Linked DNA regions of Marinoscillum sp. 108. The protein of the gene in region 2 interacts with the protein of the main gene of each other region in a pairwise test. Links are inferred from orthologs where the notes say so. Each region holds a gene or a part of one and is shown on either strand. Other genes may lie near its edges. The genes, in order: GV030_RS15415 and rlmB.

Region 1 (12,794 bases), on a different replicon or contig from region 2:
AGGAAAAAGGAAGCATACCTGCCGGAATTGTATTCATATCCAGCCTGAGCACTGTCAATCCGGTTCAAAATGGATATACACTCTTTGGTGGCTTCTCCATAGTTGCCGGATTGATAGAGAAGGCGCGTATAAAATCTATGGAAATAAGCATTGCCCGGAAAAGTTTTATGGAGATACCCTGCCAGCTGCATCGATCCCTGAATATCATTTTCCTCATAATACGAGATTCGCATCAAATAGTATTGCGCCTCCGTGCGGGTATAAAATGCATTTCTGGCCACAATTTTTAACTGCTCAATCCCTTTTTCTTTATCCCCATCTGGAAAAATGGCCATAACAGGTTTCAGAAAAGGATAATTCTCCGGCACCCACTCCCGATAATAATTGAACAACGCATCTCCAAACAATAGCTCAGGGCTCAGATCACCATAGCCTTTACATTCCTCCAGATATTTCAAGGCATTCTTCCCTGCATAGGCCGCCTTCCCCCACTCTCTTCTTTCCGAATACAATCTTCCCTGAAAAGCATAAGTGGCTGCCAGCATAAAAGCTCCCTCTACCTTATTCAGGTCTTTGTAGAGCCGCTCCGCCAGGATCATGGAGGTGTCCATATAGGCATGAAAGGCCTTGTCATACTCCTCGTTGTTGAAATTAGGCAGAATACGCCACCAATAGTTCAGTCCCATGAGAAAATAGGGCAGCGGGTGCCAGCCATATTCCTTTCTCAGGTAATTAAAGTGTGACATAGATCGCTCAAAGCGAAAATTGTACATGTCATTGATCGCCTCAGTGGACTCCATCTGAATGAAGGGATTGGAGAGTATGCTATAGTTGCTATCTATGGGTATTTTGGCATTGAACTGCGCCCGGGCACTAAACATCCAGGTGAGACAACAGGCAAAAATCAGGAGTTTCTTCATGTGGTGATCCTTTTAGCAAGAGCTAGTAGGCAACTATTGTTCCAAACGGAGCAAGGCTTATGAATTTTCATACGAAATTAGCGCCAATGAACGGGTTAAATAAGTATCGCCAACGATTTTTAGACGACTGGTATAACATAGACGGAAAAGCCTTCTTCTTCGTTTTATGTCTGCTCTATTTTTCAGCCTTTCTCATCAAGAGGATGTTTATCATTGATAGCATTGCCGCATTCGAAATCCTGCAGGATCGCGGTGAAATGTGGATCATGGATGTCTTCTTTGGCCTACAGTACCTCTCGGTGCCCATCTTCATCGCCTGGAAATTTACCCTCACATCCTTCCTGCTATGGGTAGGCTGCTTTCTCTTTGGGTATAGGGTCACTTACGCTCAGCTATGGAAAATGGTGATGATCATGGAGTTGGTCTTTATTATCCCTGAACTTTTGAAGGTCGTCTGGTTTACTGTATTTGAAACCGACCCTACTTACCATGATTTCGTGGCCTACTATCCACTGAGCCTCATTAATTTTTTCAACTATGAAAGCCTGGATGCAAAGTGGCTATATCCCCTCAAAGCGCTCAATCTTTTTGAGATTCTATACTGGGGAATGCTGGTAGCCGGCATCTATTGGTTGAGCAATAAAAAACTGAAAACATCCCTTTTCATTACACTTAGCTCATATGTGCTTTTTTTCTTTTTGTGGCTAATCTATTATGTGATCGTGTACAAATGAATTTTACACCTGAAATCCTGGCAGAAACAAACTCTCCTTTTTAACAAAATTTATATGTAATGAAAGAATCAAAAATTCCATTTCGGAGTAAATAAGCTTTATAATAGCCCATATAAAGAATCGAATCCTCAGACATTATACCGCATTATTGCTAATTTCGCCAAGTTGACTCAAAAGAATCATGATGGGATATCAAAAGACTAACGTAATAGCCGGATGGGCTACTTTTATCATTTCAATGGTGGTCTACACCTTGACCGTGGAGCCCACTGCCAGTTTCTGGGACTGTGGTGAGTTTATCGCCTGTTCTTATAAGCTCGAAGTTCCCCACCCTCCGGGAGCACCTTTTTTCCTTTTGGTAGGCAGATTATTCTCTCTACTGGCTCTGGGTGATGTCACTCAGGTAGCCTTCTGGATCAATATGCTCAGTGTGATGAGTAGTGCATTTTCTATCCTGTTCTTGTTTTGGTCCATCACTCACCTTGTCAAGAGAGTGCTGAAAATCAAGAAAGGTGAAGAAACCACTGAACAGACCATCCTGATTATGAGTGCAGGCCTTGTTGGTGCTTTGTCTTGCACCTTCTCTGACTCCTTTTGGTTCAGCGCTGTGGAAGCCGAAGTTTACGGTATGTCAGCGTTTTTTACCGCCTTTGTATTTTGGGCTATCCTGAAATGGGAAAACATTGAAAACGACTCAGATGGAAACAAATGGCTGATCCTTATCGCTTACATGATGGGCTTATCCATTGGTGTTCACTTGCTCAACCTCGTGACGATCCCGGCTATGGGGCTGATCATTTATTTTAAAAACAACGAAAAGATTACCAAAAAAGGAATCATCCTAACCCTAGGTGCTGCCGGAGCTGCTATACTCATCGTCATGCTGGGCGTAATCCCCGGCCTGCCTTCGGTAGCGGGTACTCTGGAAATATTCTTTGTCAATGGCTTGGGACTTCCATTTGGATCGGGGGTTATATTCTTTGGTACTGCATTTCTTGGCGGATTGGTTTATGGAATATACTACTCCATCAAAAAACAGAAACTTACGCTCAATACCATTCTCCTTTGTTTCACTTTCATCATCATCGGTTATTCTTCCTATACCATCGTACTCATACGAAGTAATTACAACCCACCGATAGATGAAAACAACCCTGAAGACGTGCTGTCTTTCGTGTCTTACCTGAAACGCGAGCAGTACGGGAGCAGACCTTTGTTTAAAGGTCAGTACTATACAGCCGATATCGTAGATCAAAAGCAGGGCAGTCCTACTTACATGCGTGGTGAGGATAAGTACGAAATCAAAGATTACAAACTTGAGTACGTCTATAATCCCAAGCATACCACCATTCTGCCCAGGATGTACAGCAACACGGAAGCACACAAGCAGCGCTACCGAGAGATTACCGGGCTGCAACCCGATGAAAAACCAAGTTTTACGGACAACATATACTTTATGCTCAACTATCAGGTGGGCACTATGTACATGCGATATTTCCTATGGAACTTCTCTGGCAGAAGTTCAGACATTCAGGATGCTGGTTGGGTAGGGCTCAACGGTGCTTTTGATACAGACCTTCCAGAGTCTCTTCTGGAAAACAAGGGCAGGAACATCTATTATTCTCTGCCCCTTTTGCTAGGCTTGTTAGGGATTTTCATTCAGTACAAAAAGGACAAAAAATATTTTTCGGTCACGCTGCTACTCTTCTTCCTGACAGGAATAGCTCTGGTACTTTACCTGAACTCTCCCCCGTCTGAGCCTCGTGAGCGTGATTACATTTATTCCGGCTCCTATTATGTATTCGCTATTTGGATCGGTTTCGGAGTACTGGCCATATACGACTTGCTCGGGGCCATTGTGAAAAACAAGAAACTCCTGGCCGTACTCTCCTTACTATTGGGACTTACCATACCGGGTGTAATGGCAAAAGAAAACTGGGACGATCATGACAGATCCAACAGGTACTTCTCAGTAGATGCAGCCAAAAACTACCTGGATTCATGTGCGCCCAATGCCATATTGTTCACTGGTGGAGACAATGACACCTTCCCTCTCTGGTATGTTCAGGAAGTGGAAGGATACAGAACAGACGTGCGTGTGATCGTATTGAGCTATTTCAATACCGACTGGTACGTGAGCCAGATGATGCGCCCTGCCTACGAGTCAGCGCCGCTACCATTCAGCTTGTCTCTCAAGAATTATCAGCAGGGCGGGCTCAATGATTATCTGCCGGTAATGGAGAATAAGAGCATCAAAGGGGCCATCAATGCGAATAGGTTCCTCGATCTGATCAAACAGGAGCACAAAGGTCTTCAGGTGCCCCTGAGCACTGGATCTTACTACAACTCAGTTCCTTCCAGGCAGATGTTCCTGAACATTGACACTGCGAAGATCAAAGCAATGGGTGTAGTGCCTAAAAATCTGGAAAACAGGATTGTGGATAAAATGACCTGGAGTATACAGGGAAGAGGACTGGAAAAGAATGACCTGGGAGTGATTGACCTCATGGTCAACTCTAATTGGGAGAGACCTATCTACTTCAATACCACCTCCATGAATTCACTGAATATGAACCTTAGACCTTATGTGGTTCAGGAGGGTATTGCTTACCGACTATTGCCGGTAAAAAACCCGAATGCCCAGGAATATCAGGTGAACAACGACGTGATGTACCAAAACCTGATGGAGAAATATCACTGGAGACAGCTGGATAATCCGGATGTGTATTATTCTGAGGATTATCGCAATTTCTGTCTGAATCACAGATCAGCTTTTAACACACTGGCTATCTCACTGATGGAAGCCAATGACTATGACCGAGCTAAGGAAGTATTGGTAAGGTGTCTGGAGGTAATGCCCAATGAGTCCATTCCATTTGACTACTTCAATGTACAGCAGGTAGGTCTGCTTCTTGAGGTCGGCGAAAATGATCTGGCCAACTATGTGGCAGAAACCACCTCAAAAGATGCTGTAGAAATGCTGGATTACTATATAGAAAGGGGTATCTACAACCGTGCGGAAATCCAACAAAAACTCTACTCGCTAAATAACATCACCCGTGCCTATCGGGCCAACCGGATGAATGAGGAGGCTGCAAAGTATGAGGAGATGTTCAATAAATACTACAAATCCTTTCAGAATAATTAATGAGATAGAAGGATCTCAAAAAAGGCCCCGCGAGTTTCACTCGCGGGGCCTTTTGTTTTTTCAACCGGTGGTAAGGCTGACCCCCATTACTCATGGATCAATCTAACTCATCCCAGAGCATCTAACTACCAGGCTCTCACCCAAAGAATCCTGAGTTCGGGCTACGACCAATGACGAGTTCATCAGTTGGTATGAGGGGCTGACAACCGACGCGTTTAGAAGATCACCAACTAGACCATCGAGCCCTACATCATGACGAAAGCTATGGAGGGATCAAGCGGAATTCCTGTGGATAAATTGTATTAAAGATGGATGTTGAAGTAGTTATCTGATACCTTACATCCCTCAATCCAATTGATTTGCAACATACCCTTCATTTTCTTTGCTTGCCCCGGGCCGCGTAGGCAAAGAAAACAATTGGTGATTCCACATAAAGGAGGCACCAACCTGGCCGGTCGCACGCAAACAATCATTTTGACTCATCTGGGTTGCGCTTTTTTAGGAATTTTTTGGAGTCAAAATGATTCACACTTGTCCCGGCCGGGCAAGGCTTGGATGCCCCGCCCTCCTTTACGTCCTTGTTCTCTACTTTCAAGTAGATTATTTGATTTTACAAACAATAAATATATAATGTCACCCCACACAAATATTGTTTGACCCCTATGGAGGGGGATCATTAAGAGGACATCAAATATTGAACAAAAAAAAGCCACCAAAATCTTTTCAACTTGGTGGCATCTGCTTTCAGAAAGAAGATTCTAATTTTTCAAAAATCGATAGGCTTTTTTGAACCTCAATACCTCATCTTTTACCACAAGGAAATAATACCCTGTAGCAAAATCTTTCACGGGTACTCTGAATCGGCCATTTCCAATTTCCTCAGGAGAAATCTTAATCTCATTACCGATGATACTGTGCATCTCAAACTCAGTATTGGTAAGGGTAGAATTGGAGATCTCCACGATCACATACTCAACAGCCGGGTTAGGATAAATCTCAATCTTATTGCTAATATCAAGAGGCTGATTGTAGAAATTAGTTTCTGCACTCACCACGCTACCAGTACCACTCTGTGACCAGGCGGCCAAGGAGAGGAGGCAGGCAAACGACGCTATGATGAGTTTATTGTACATTGTTACATACAAAGTACGCAAAAAAAATACCAAAGTTCCCGCATTACCTCAAAATTTTTACATGAATTCTTCGTTAAGTCCGGTTTTTAACATCTTTTATGATGTCTTAAAAAAAACCACCCTAAAAATGTAATTTTTTGAAAGCCGCAGGCAGATATTCTATCAAATCTGATGCCATTAATGAAATCTCCCCCACGTTAATGGCAGCTTCGTCTCCGGCCTGTCCATGGAGATACACTCCGGCCCTCAGCGCATCAAATGGTGCCATCCCCTGTGCCAGCAAAGCCGCCACAATGCCCGTGAGCACATCGCCGCTGCCAGCAGTAGCCATCCCCGGGTTACCGGTGGGATTAAAATATAGGTACCCACGAGAACTGCAAACCGCTGAATAAGCTCCCTTCAACACCACATTTAGTTGATAGGTCTTCGCCAACCAGCGGAGTTTTTCCAATTTTTCAAAATCGCTCCTCCAGGCCCCTACCAAACGAGCAAACTCTCCAGGATGCGGTGTAAGAATGCTTTCCGGTGGCAATGCATTCAATAGCTCGGGGTTGAGTGCCAGGATATTAAGTGCATCAGCATCCAACACCATGGGTTCGCTGGTATGAAGAATCAAATCAGCCAACGCCTTTTGGGTAAGCGAATTGGTGCCGATACCCGGTCCCATTGCCAGCACATCCACATTGTCGGCGGGCATGACCTCCGTGATTACTTCAGTATGCTCATCTTCAATCACCATGGCCTCCGGTACATTCACCTGAAGAATATTTAACCCGCAGCAAGGCGTGTGTATATACAGCAACCCGCATCCGCTACGCATGGCTGCCCTGGCACTCAAAGTGGCCGCACCCATCTTGCCCTTACTACCTGCAATCAGCAGCAATCTGCCAGCACTTCCCTTGTGGTCAAACGTGGATCGTGAGGGCAGCGCAATATCCCGGGCCTGGGTAAAAAAAGCATCAGTCTCGCAACTCTGTATGAAAGGCTCATCCAGTCCAATATCCACCACATGCCACTGCCCTACGTACTTGCGCATTTCCGGAAGGAAAAAAATCAATTTGGGAGTCTGAAAAGAAATGGTATGTGTAGCCTCCACTACCGCTCCCTCACCCAGTGGCTGGTCAGGATAAAGGCCGGACGAGATGTCAATAGCGTATACCTCAGCACCTGATTTATTTATTTGATCAATCACATTGGCAAACAGACCACTCACAGGCCGGGAAAGACCACTGCCAAACAGTCCGTCTATCACCACAGCATTATCCGGGATACTGGGAATTTGATCTTCATTCACAACCTGATGAATCCCTGTGAGAACTGAAAGTCTTTCGAAATTGACCTTAAAATCTTCTGTGGCTCTTTCAACGGAACCAACAACAAAAATGCTGACATCATGTGCCTGCTGGATCAGCACCCGTGCAATGACCAGACCATCTCCTCCGTTGTTGCCAGTACCACAGAATATCATAATCCGGCTACCCCCTGGCACCAGCGTAGAAAATTTTCTTACAAATGCTCTGGAAGCACGTTCCATAAGGTTAATGGAAGTGATTGGCTCATGCCCAATGGTGTATTGGTCGGCATCACGTATTTGCTGAGCAGTGAGGATGGGTATCATAGCAGACTAAGCTACACAAGAAAAGCCCTTACTTCAAGCCATACGATACAGAAACCCCCACACTAAAAGGCTTGACGGATATAATGTCCATCTCTCTAAATTTAGTCACCGAATATTTGAAAGCAGGCGTCACATGAATGAGGCCGCGGTTTCCCTCGAAAAGTAACTTTCTCAATCCCAGTTCTAAAAAATATTGGTTGGGGTCAACCAGCGTGTGTCTGGTCCCTTCATATTCAAAGGTTGGTAGTGAGCTGATCATTCTTTGGTATTCAACAGAGGCAAACAAAGAATTGTAACGTGATGGGAAAGACCAGGTATTTTGGATTTTCACCCCCACTGTAGACACTCGCTTTTTAATCTGAACTGTACTGATCTCATAAATCGGAGTAACAAAATCCGATTCCACTACCACCGTTTGGGGTGTTGTACCACGAACGTTGAAGGAGAAATCCTGATTGTAATGATTAAATCCCAAACCAAGTCTGGTACTAAAATGCTCGGACCATGTCCGCTGCAGTCCCCAATGCACGGAAAGGCCAACCCGCGAAGCTGACAGCCCGAAAGGGGCATCATAATCACTCACATAAATGTCGTCATCGAGGTTTGGCCTGATCCTGTTGTATAAAAAGAAAGCCCCCCCTTCAAGGTATAGCGTGTAGGCTCGTCTGGTTCTCTTAAAAATAATCTCATTTGTCTCCACCCCACCTGCCAATGTCGGATAGGCAGGTTCCATGGCTTCCTCTCCCGCTAATTTCTCCAAATCCCAGGGATCAAACACAGCTCTGTGAGGGGCATCATATCGCTCCTCATCCCTCATCTCAGCATGGGGCAGTGGCGTAATTAATTCTTCCTTTGATTCCAGAGCCCTGGGCGAAGTTTTCATTGGAGTTGCTTCCTCATCATTCATGGCTATTGTCGGATGAGAAAATGAATCTCCAGAGAAGTCAACTACCTCTTGGCTGTTCAGCCTGCCCTCATCACCCAAACCCAAATCTGCCTGCTCCCTCATGGGGATATACCCCACCATGAATAGGGAAATCAGCATAAGCACCGCTCCAAACGCATGAAAAAAACGAACAAGCCAGGCCTCACCAGGTCCCGGAGCATTAAGAATAGCATCACGAAAACCTGCCGGTGGATCAACGCGGTATTCGCTCAATCGATCTCTTATTTTATCTTCAAATGACTTGTTCATAGCGTGTAATTCCTAGCTCATTCAAATATCTTTTCAACACATGCCTGGCATGCGTGAGCTGCGACCTGCTGGTGCTCTCCGAAATACCCAGTTCATTGGCAATTTCCTTGTGGCTAAATCCATCAATAACGCTCATATTGAAAATCACCCGGTAACCCTCAGCCAGATTATTGACTGCCTGCAAAATGACCTCCGTAGACAGCTTGTCGATCAGGTCGCTATAAAACTGGTCACTGAGTTCATTTCCTTCCGAACCGACATCATGATCATACCTAATCACTCGGAGATGATCCAGGGCCGTATTCACAGTGATCTTCTTAATCCATCCCGCTACGGCCTGCATGTTCTTTACCTGACCTAGGTTGTTGAATATTTTTATAAAGGCCTCCTGAAATACATCTGATGCTGCTTCATGACTTTTCATATATCGCATGCAAATACCCATCACCAATGGACTGAACTCATCATAAAATCGTCCCTGGGCCCGACGGTCTCCTTTCAATATTTCCTGGATCAACTGACTCACTTGATAACCGACACAACCCGACATGAAACCATGTCGGGTCGTTTTCTTTATTTGAGATGTCTAAATCAAAACTCCAACATCAGAGAAACGTGTGCCGTATCACAGGCGCCTCCGGCACATATTTGGTAGAGAAAAGCTGTTTCCGTACTATCCGATTCGAAATTCTCCACATAGTACTCAATCATTTGCTCGGCATTGACGGAACTGACCCCTATCTCCGGCTCTATCACAATCTGAAGGGTATAGTCTGTTGAGCACGTAATGTCATTTTCAGCTACATTCAGGATATACGGATGGTCCCGGGTACCTAGTGAATCCTTTGTGATCGAAAGCTGATATTCGTCATAAATGGCTTCAAGGCATTGATCATCGGTTCTGCCTTCGATGATGATGGTGATTTGGTTATGAAAAGTCTGATCTCCAAATGAGATGCTATAGTCTATCACATCAATGGAATCAGTTCCCGGGTAATACCTTATGAGGCCACTATTAAGTACTTCGGCACTCCCGGATGTCACGCTCTTCAAATGGACAGTCCAGGTGAAGACTTCACAAACCGGACTGGGCGCAAAAGGCAATACATCCAAATAACTAAGGGAATCGGGCATCTCATAGGTAAGCGGGTAGACCATGGTATCACAACCAAAAGAAGTCTCAGTCACCTCAATATTCACTTGCCCGATGGAATAAAACGTTGCTCCTTCATTATCTATGAGGGTGAGTTCATACATAAATTGCTCCCGGCCCACAAAATCAGCCTCAGGAGTGTACCGATAGGTAAATAACTCCACCTGACTCAGCGAACCGTGAGCTGGCTCTTCCATAAAATCAATCACCGCCCCGGAAGTGCTCTCCACACAATATCCATCGTTGGCGATCGGATAGATAATCAATGATGTATTTTTGGATACAGAATAGTAATCACTCAATGCACCATTGAAGCATGGCAGACTATCCGCAGAAGTAGCCATGGTGATCAGTAAACTGTCAGTATCAATAAGCTGCCCCACTCCATTAAGAAGTTGAATAGACACCACATCCTGCCCATGGGTGAAGTCGTTGTTAGGAACATACTGTAAAATCGCCTGGTCCGAAATAGTGGCGCTCCCTTTGTTGGGCGCCGCGCCAATACTAAACCTGACAGCCTCAGAGGACCGGATGGTCTTCTTCAGATCAATAAAAACTGGGGTGTTGGGTAACGCAGAAATACCTTCCGTCAGCACCAGTTCATCCTCTCCTTTTGGAGCTACATCCTCTTGAAAAGCATCGCATGAAGTCAGCAAAATGCCAACAATCAGTATTTGAAATGTTTGATTTTTCCAGATCATAGTAACATGGGTTTGGTACTAAGACTGAAGCTGTATCAAAAACGCTGCAAGCTCTGAAAAATATTATCTATCTACCTCCCCCATGACAAAATCAAGGGAGCCAACAATGGCAATAAGGTCTGCGAGCATATAACCCCGGCTGATCTCAGGAAGCACAGACAGGTTCGTGAAGCAGCAGGAGCGCGCCTTGCAACGTAAAGCCTGGTCACTTCGTCCGTCAGTCCGGAAAAAGAAACCCAACTCGCCCTTTGGATTTTCTGCACGAATGTAAAAATCCTGAGCCTTCGGCCTGATCTTCTTCGGCACCATCTCACGTGGATCAAACTCCCGGGTGCGTTTATGATCTGAGGTCAATTGAGTCAGACATTGGTCAATAATTTTTAGGGATTCCTCGCATTCGCGAAAGCGGACCCAATTGCGATCCCAGCAATCACCTACCTCTCCCACGTGTCCTTCACCGATGGGTATTTCAAAGTCCAGTTCGGGATACACACTGTATCCATCCACCCGCCTGAGGTCAAACTTAAGGCCGGATCCACGCAGCATTGGGCCTGTCACCCCATAGTTGATGGCCAGGTCAAGCGGGAGGGTCCCAACATGGGCAGTACGATCTATGAAGATCTTATTGGAGATCAAAAGCTTTTCCAGGTCTCGGAGTTTGGGCTTCAAGTATTTTGAAAAGCTCACGCAGCGCTCTTCGAAGCCCACAGGCAAGTCATAAAACAACCCACCTATCCATACATAATTATAGAGCATTCGGGCACCAGAAGCCCATTCTAAAAGTCTGAGAATATGCTCACGATCGCGCATCATCCAGAGGAAAGGGGTAAATGCCCCGATATCCATGCCATAGGTGCCAATGGCCACAAAATGGGAAGCAAGCCTGTTTAACTCTGCTACCAACACCCTGATGTATTCCACCCGTTTGGGGATTCTCTCAGAGATGCCAAGCATACGCTCTATACCCATGGCGTAGGCATGTTCTGAGTTCATGGCTGCCACATAGTCCAATCGATCCACATAGGGAATCACCTGATTAAAGGGAACTGACTCAGCATGCTTTTCAAAACATCTATGCAGGTAGCCAGGGTGAGGCACCACATCCTTCACCATTTCACCATCGGTGATTACCTCCAGCCTGAGCACCCCATGAGTGGAGGGGTGCTGCGGTCCCAGATTGATCAGCATTTCCTCTTTTTTCAGACTCTCCGCTGTGTAAACTGACGGTTCTGAGTTTTTCAGATGATCCGGGTGGTATGTGTATTGAATGTTCAAGTGAGTGTTGGAATGATGATGATAAACCGTGATTTATTTTACTTTCGAGGGTCTAGTTAGGCGCTTCCTTCCTGTCGTATTTCACTGTCATGCCATGGTACTTCTCCTGTTCCTCATAATCCTTCCTCAAGGGGTGGCCTTCCCAGTCCTTGGGTAAGAGAATTCTCCTCAAATCTGGGTGATTATTAAAATGAATACCCAAAAGGTCATAGGCCTCCCGCTCGTGCCAGTTGGCCGTTTTCCAAATATCTGATACGGTATCAATATGAGGATTAGCTCTCTCCAAAGAAACCTTTAGCATCAGATGCAGATCATACGGGATGCTGTACAGGTTGTAAATTACCTCCATGGTGCCAGCTTCAGGGCCATTGTCAAGTCCGGTGAGGCACGAAAGCGAATCAAAATAAGTCTTCTCTCCAGCATGCAGCCAGGTACAAACTGCATGAATGGCTTCTGGTGCCACCAGCAAGGCCTGCGGCGTGGCATTCAAATCCTCACCAAGCATGGCCTCAGGAAACTGGTCGGTTACAAGTTGTTTGAGTTCTTGAAAGGTCATGATACAGTAGCTTTCTTCCTCTTCTCCATTAATTTTTTCAAAGCTTCCGGCTTCATCAGAGACTCCCCTCTGATCTTCTCCTGAAGTTTCATAAAGCCTCCGATCAACGCCTCTGGTCTGGGAGGACACCCTGGTACATACACATCCACAGGAATGATTTTATCCACACCCTTCACTACATGGTAACCATGCTCCCAATAAGGTCCGCCACAGTTGGAACAGCTGCCCATGGAGATCACATATCTAGGCTCCGCCATCTGCTCATAAAGTCTCCTTACCCGGTCGGCCATTTTAAAAGTGACAGTACCGGCCACCACCATCACATCCGACTGCCGTGGTGAAGCACGCGGCAACACCCCGA
Region 2 (4,052 bases):
CAAGGCCTCTGTGTACAGTTCCTCAAACTTTACATGTAGCTCAAAAAACCGCTTTCCTTTGATGTTCCAATGGAATCCGCGGGTGTTTTGATAGTAAATATGAAAGTCGCTGAGTAGTTGATTAAGTTCGATTATTAGTTTTTCTGAATTCATGATCTTTTTTTGTTTTTACTTACTTAGAATAACAAAAAGATCAAGGTTTTGTTCGGACTTTTCCCTGACAAAATAGTCCTCATGTGAGATAGAAAGAACCAGTTCGTCCGACTGGTTTTTGAGTTTATTTCGGTTTCGTCTATTGAGGATTTCATAGGGCTTTCTGAGCAGTGCCGCCGGGAGCCTGTATTGCAGGTCCAGGATGTCATACTTCATGATTTTCTGCACAGACTTGCGGTTGCGCTCATGGTATTCCATCACCTTTTCATTGCCCGCTATTCCTTTCATATCTACTGAGGAGAAATATTTTCCAGCCAGAGTGGCCAATTGATCTGCGGTATATTCCCGGATGTGCCATGGATTACGGCTCAGGGTCATTTTGATGTTGGGCGTAGATAGAATTGCTTTTCCTCCAGGCTTTAGGATGCGGTGGATTTCTGAAAGAAAAAGTTCATCCTGCTGAATGTGCTCGATCACCTGAAAACTTACCACCGTATCAAAACTATTATCCGGCAAATCGATGGGAGGAAAAACACCTGACTCAAAGCGCGCATTCTTGAATTTTCCACGTAATGTTTCAATAACTCCTTCAATTTTATCGAGTCCCAAATAACTATCTACTTTATTCAGAAGTAGGGATACGCCCCTGCCTTCGCCGCAGCCCAGTTCCAGCAAGTCTCCCGAAACCAGCGGCTCAGCTGCGTAATAAGCTTTTAGGAGCCTTTGATGGATGGGGTTGTCTGAGGGGATCTGGTCTGATGTGATCTCAGTAGTATATACACTCATGGCAATTTTTTTGGCAAAGAAACCAAATTATTACTTAACTTTTTTGCCTTATGCAGCGACAGAGAAGTGGTTTTCTTATTTTCCTTATTTGTCTGGCATCGGTTTCTCATGCTTTAGACCTTTCCAGAATTAACCTTGGCTTTCAATATGATCTCAGTGCCGGCATGACCATCAGTCATCGGGTGGTGGAGGTGAATGAAGGTGTGGCGGTTTATTTTAGGGTGAGCACCGATAGCCTGGGTGCATGGCAGAGTCATTTTCTTTTGCAGGAGAGATACAATTCACTCAAGCATGATACCCTGAGTAATTACACGCTGGATACACTGCAGATCAGTCTGTCTTCCGGATACTTTAAACTTACCCTGCCCCAGTCCTCAAAAGCATTGTTGCTCATCAGTATGGTGGACCTCAACAGAGGGCTGTACAGAATTGGAGATGTTAGGATTTCAACCCCTGTGGGGTTTACTCCAAACCTTCCGCTGGATGAGCGGGGCCTCCCAATTTTTGATAGTTATGTGACGGGTGAGAGCGTACGCATAGCAGGTGAAGTAGGCGAGCTCCATGCATACCAATACCTGGATGATTTTGGGTCGGCAGACCCACCCATGGGCCTCATGAAGCCTATAGCTCCCAGCCTGTCCATCGATAGTTCTTTTTATTTTGAAGGGGAGCTGGTCAGTATGGAGAACTACCACTTTTACCTCATTCAGGAGGATACCCTGGCTCAAACCGCCCTTACGCTGCTCAAGTGTCCTGCGTACTATCCGGAGTTCAAGCGATTGGATGAACTGATTGGTCCGCTTACATACATCACCACTCCTACGGAGCTCAAGGCCATCAGTGATAGTCAAAGTAAAAAGATTTTTGAAAATTTCTGGCTCAATACCTACGGGACCAAGTTTAGAGCGAAAAATGCCATTCGTGTCTTCTACAAGCAGGTGGAAGATGCTAACAGACTTTTCACGGATTACAAGCAGGGATGGAAAACTGACCGGGGGATGATCTACATCATCTTTGGTCTTCCAGATCAGGTCTTCCGCAATGAAAGCACAGAGGTCTGGAAATATAATGACGGCCCTGAATTTGAATTCATCAGGATTTCAACTCTCTTTACACCCACAATGTATACCTTGAAGCGTGACCGCCAGTATGAGCGGCTGTGGTATTCACAGGTAGGGGATCTCAGAAAAGGCTTATAAATGGAAGTAAAGAAAAATGAACATATGATCTATGGCATACGGGCTGTCATAGAAACCATCCATGCAGGAAAGGATCTTGAGAAAGTGTTCATTCAGAAGGGGTTGAAAGGGGATCTGGCGAAAGAGCTTCAGGGGCTTATTCATGGGAGACAGATTCCACTCTCCACGGTGCCTGTAGAAAAAATCAACAGTTTTACCCGTAAAAACCATCAGGGAGTGGTGGCCTTTTTGTCTCCTGTACAATACCACAAAATAGACCATGTGCTGCCTGCCGTATTTGAAAACAGACGTGTGCCTCTTATCCTTATACTGGATAGGGTTACGGATGTCAGAAATTTTGGAGGGATTGCCCGTACTGCTGAGTGCATGGGTGTGGATGCCATACTGATCCCTACCAAAAACAGTGCTCAAATCAATGCGGATGCCATCAAGACGTCAGCCGGAGCACTCAATTTTATTCCCGTGTGCAGAGAGGCCAATCTGAAAGAAGCCATCCAGTTCTTAAAGGACTCTGGGCTTCAGATAGTGGCCAGTACTGAGAAAGCAGAGTCTTACTTTCAGGATATCGATTTGATGGTACCCACGGCCATCATAGTGGGTTCTGAAGATGAGGGAATTTCATCTGCCTACCTGGCCATGGCCGATAAACAGGTGAAAATCCCTATCAGTGGAGAAATAGCTTCGCTAAATGTGTCAGTGGCTGCCGCCATGGCTCTGTACGAAGTAAATAGGCAAAGGCTTATATAAACTTCTCGCCTTTTTCCATTTTCACATCGGTGACAAACCGCCTGAAAATACCCGAATCTTCCTTTTTGCAGATCAGGAGTACATCCTCAAAGTCAGCAACGAGGTAGCCTTCCAGTCCCTGGGCTACGATCACACGATTGGTTTCGCTGAGAATGTAATTATCCTTAGAGTCGTAAGTGATCACATTACCCTCTATTACGTTTTCGTTCTCATCTTTGGTCTTGATTTCGTGCAGGGCATTCCATGAGCCCAGATCGGACCACCCAAAATCCCCCAAAACCACATATACACTGTCCGACTTCTCCATGATGGCATAATCTATGGAGTTGCTTTTGGAGAGCGAATAAGCCGATTTGATAAACTTCGGCTCATCGGGAGTATAGTAAATGCCAGAACCTTCCTCAAAAGTTTCCGCCAGCTCGGGCTGATACGTTTCAAAAGCATTGATGATGGCCGTGACACTCCACACAAAAATGCCGGCATTCCATACAAAATCGCCGCTAGCAATGAATTTCTCAGCCAGTTCTAGTTCGGGCTTTTCAGTGAAAGTCTTTACCTTCTTGATTTCTTCGTCGGATTCTTCAAACTGGATATAACCGTATCCGGTTTCAGGTCTGTGGGGCTCTATGCCTATAGTAAACAGACGTTCATCGTCTGCGTGGTCCACTGCCTGCCCAATCACCTCCACAAAAGCTGCTTCTTTAAAGATGACATGATCGGATGGCAAAATGACCATTACGCCATTAGGATCTTTTTCTTTGATTTTATAGGCAGCGTAGGCAATGCAAGGGGCTGTATTTCGTTTGGAGGGCTCGAGAAGTATATTCTCGCTGGGTAGCTCAGGTAGCTGCTCGGCAAGAAGATCTTTGTATATTTCGTTGGAAACCACCCAGATATTTTCAGAGGGTACAGTTTCCTTAAACCGGTCAAAGGTCATTTGAAGCAAAGTTCTGCCTGTTCCCAAAACATCTAGAAATTGTTTTGGTTTATTATTGCGGCTGTAAGGCCAAAACCTTGTTCCTGTACCACCTGCCATAATCACTACATGGATATTCTTGTTCATGTTGACTGTTGCTGAAATTAATGCTTTCTGGATTATTTTCGACAAATATAGACCAATGCTACAACCTGCACAGCAGTGTCTCTCGTCTATTGAATATCTGAGGG

The links.
Region 1: the proteins of rlmB (region 2) and GV030_RS15415 interact in binary tests that used the Escherichia coli proteins (3 or more experiments, as listed by UniProt). The link is inferred for Marinoscillum sp. 108 from one-to-one orthologs.

What each region holds. Positions count from the first base shown.
Region 1 is NZ_LR734811.1:26,099-38,892, forward strand. The notes cover bases 5,306-8,232. They hold GV030_RS15415 (NAD(P)H-hydrate dehydratase), read right to left. Parts: upstream 7,554-8,232; coding sequence 6,057-7,553; downstream 5,306-6,056. Other genes in these bases: GV030_RS15410 (T9SS type A sorting domain-containing protein), read right to left, coding at 5,561-5,935; GV030_RS15420 (hypothetical protein), read right to left, coding at 7,582-8,232. Also shown: GV030_RS15395 (lipopolysaccharide assembly protein LapB), read right to left, coding at 1-920; GV030_RS15400 (hypothetical protein), read left to right, coding at 1,007-1,654; GV030_RS15405 (DUF2723 domain-containing protein), read left to right, coding at 1,836-4,802; more of GV030_RS15420, read right to left, coding at 8,233-8,748; GV030_RS15425 (RNA polymerase sigma factor), read right to left, coding at 8,732-9,298; GV030_RS15430 (hypothetical protein), read right to left, coding at 9,340-10,602; GV030_RS15435 (NADH-quinone oxidoreductase subunit D), read right to left, coding at 10,666-11,877; GV030_RS15440 (NADH-quinone oxidoreductase subunit C), read right to left, coding at 11,930-12,433; NADH-quinone oxidoreductase subunit NuoB, read right to left, coding at 12,430-12,794. UniProt on the Escherichia coli protein: Bifunctional enzyme that catalyzes the epimerization of the S- and R-forms of NAD(P)HX and the dehydration of the S-form of NAD(P)HX at the expense of ADP, which is converted to AMP.
Region 2 is NZ_LR734808.1:3,337,773-3,341,824, forward strand. The notes cover bases 1,013-4,011. They hold rlmB (23S rRNA (guanosine(2251)-2'-O)-methyltransferase RlmB), read left to right. Parts: upstream 1,013-2,138; coding sequence 2,139-2,885; downstream 2,886-4,011. Other genes in these bases: GV030_RS13585 (GWxTD domain-containing protein), read left to right, coding at 1,013-2,138; GV030_RS13595 (mannose-1-phosphate guanylyltransferase), read right to left, coding at 2,878-3,948. Outside these bases: GV030_RS13575 (Dps family protein), read right to left, coding at 1-153; GV030_RS13580 (bifunctional 2-polyprenyl-6-hydroxyphenol methylase/3-demethylubiquinol 3-O-methyltransferase UbiG), read right to left, coding at 169-939; more of GV030_RS13585, read left to right, coding at 990-1,012. UniProt on the Escherichia coli protein: Specifically methylates the ribose of guanosine 2251 in 23S rRNA.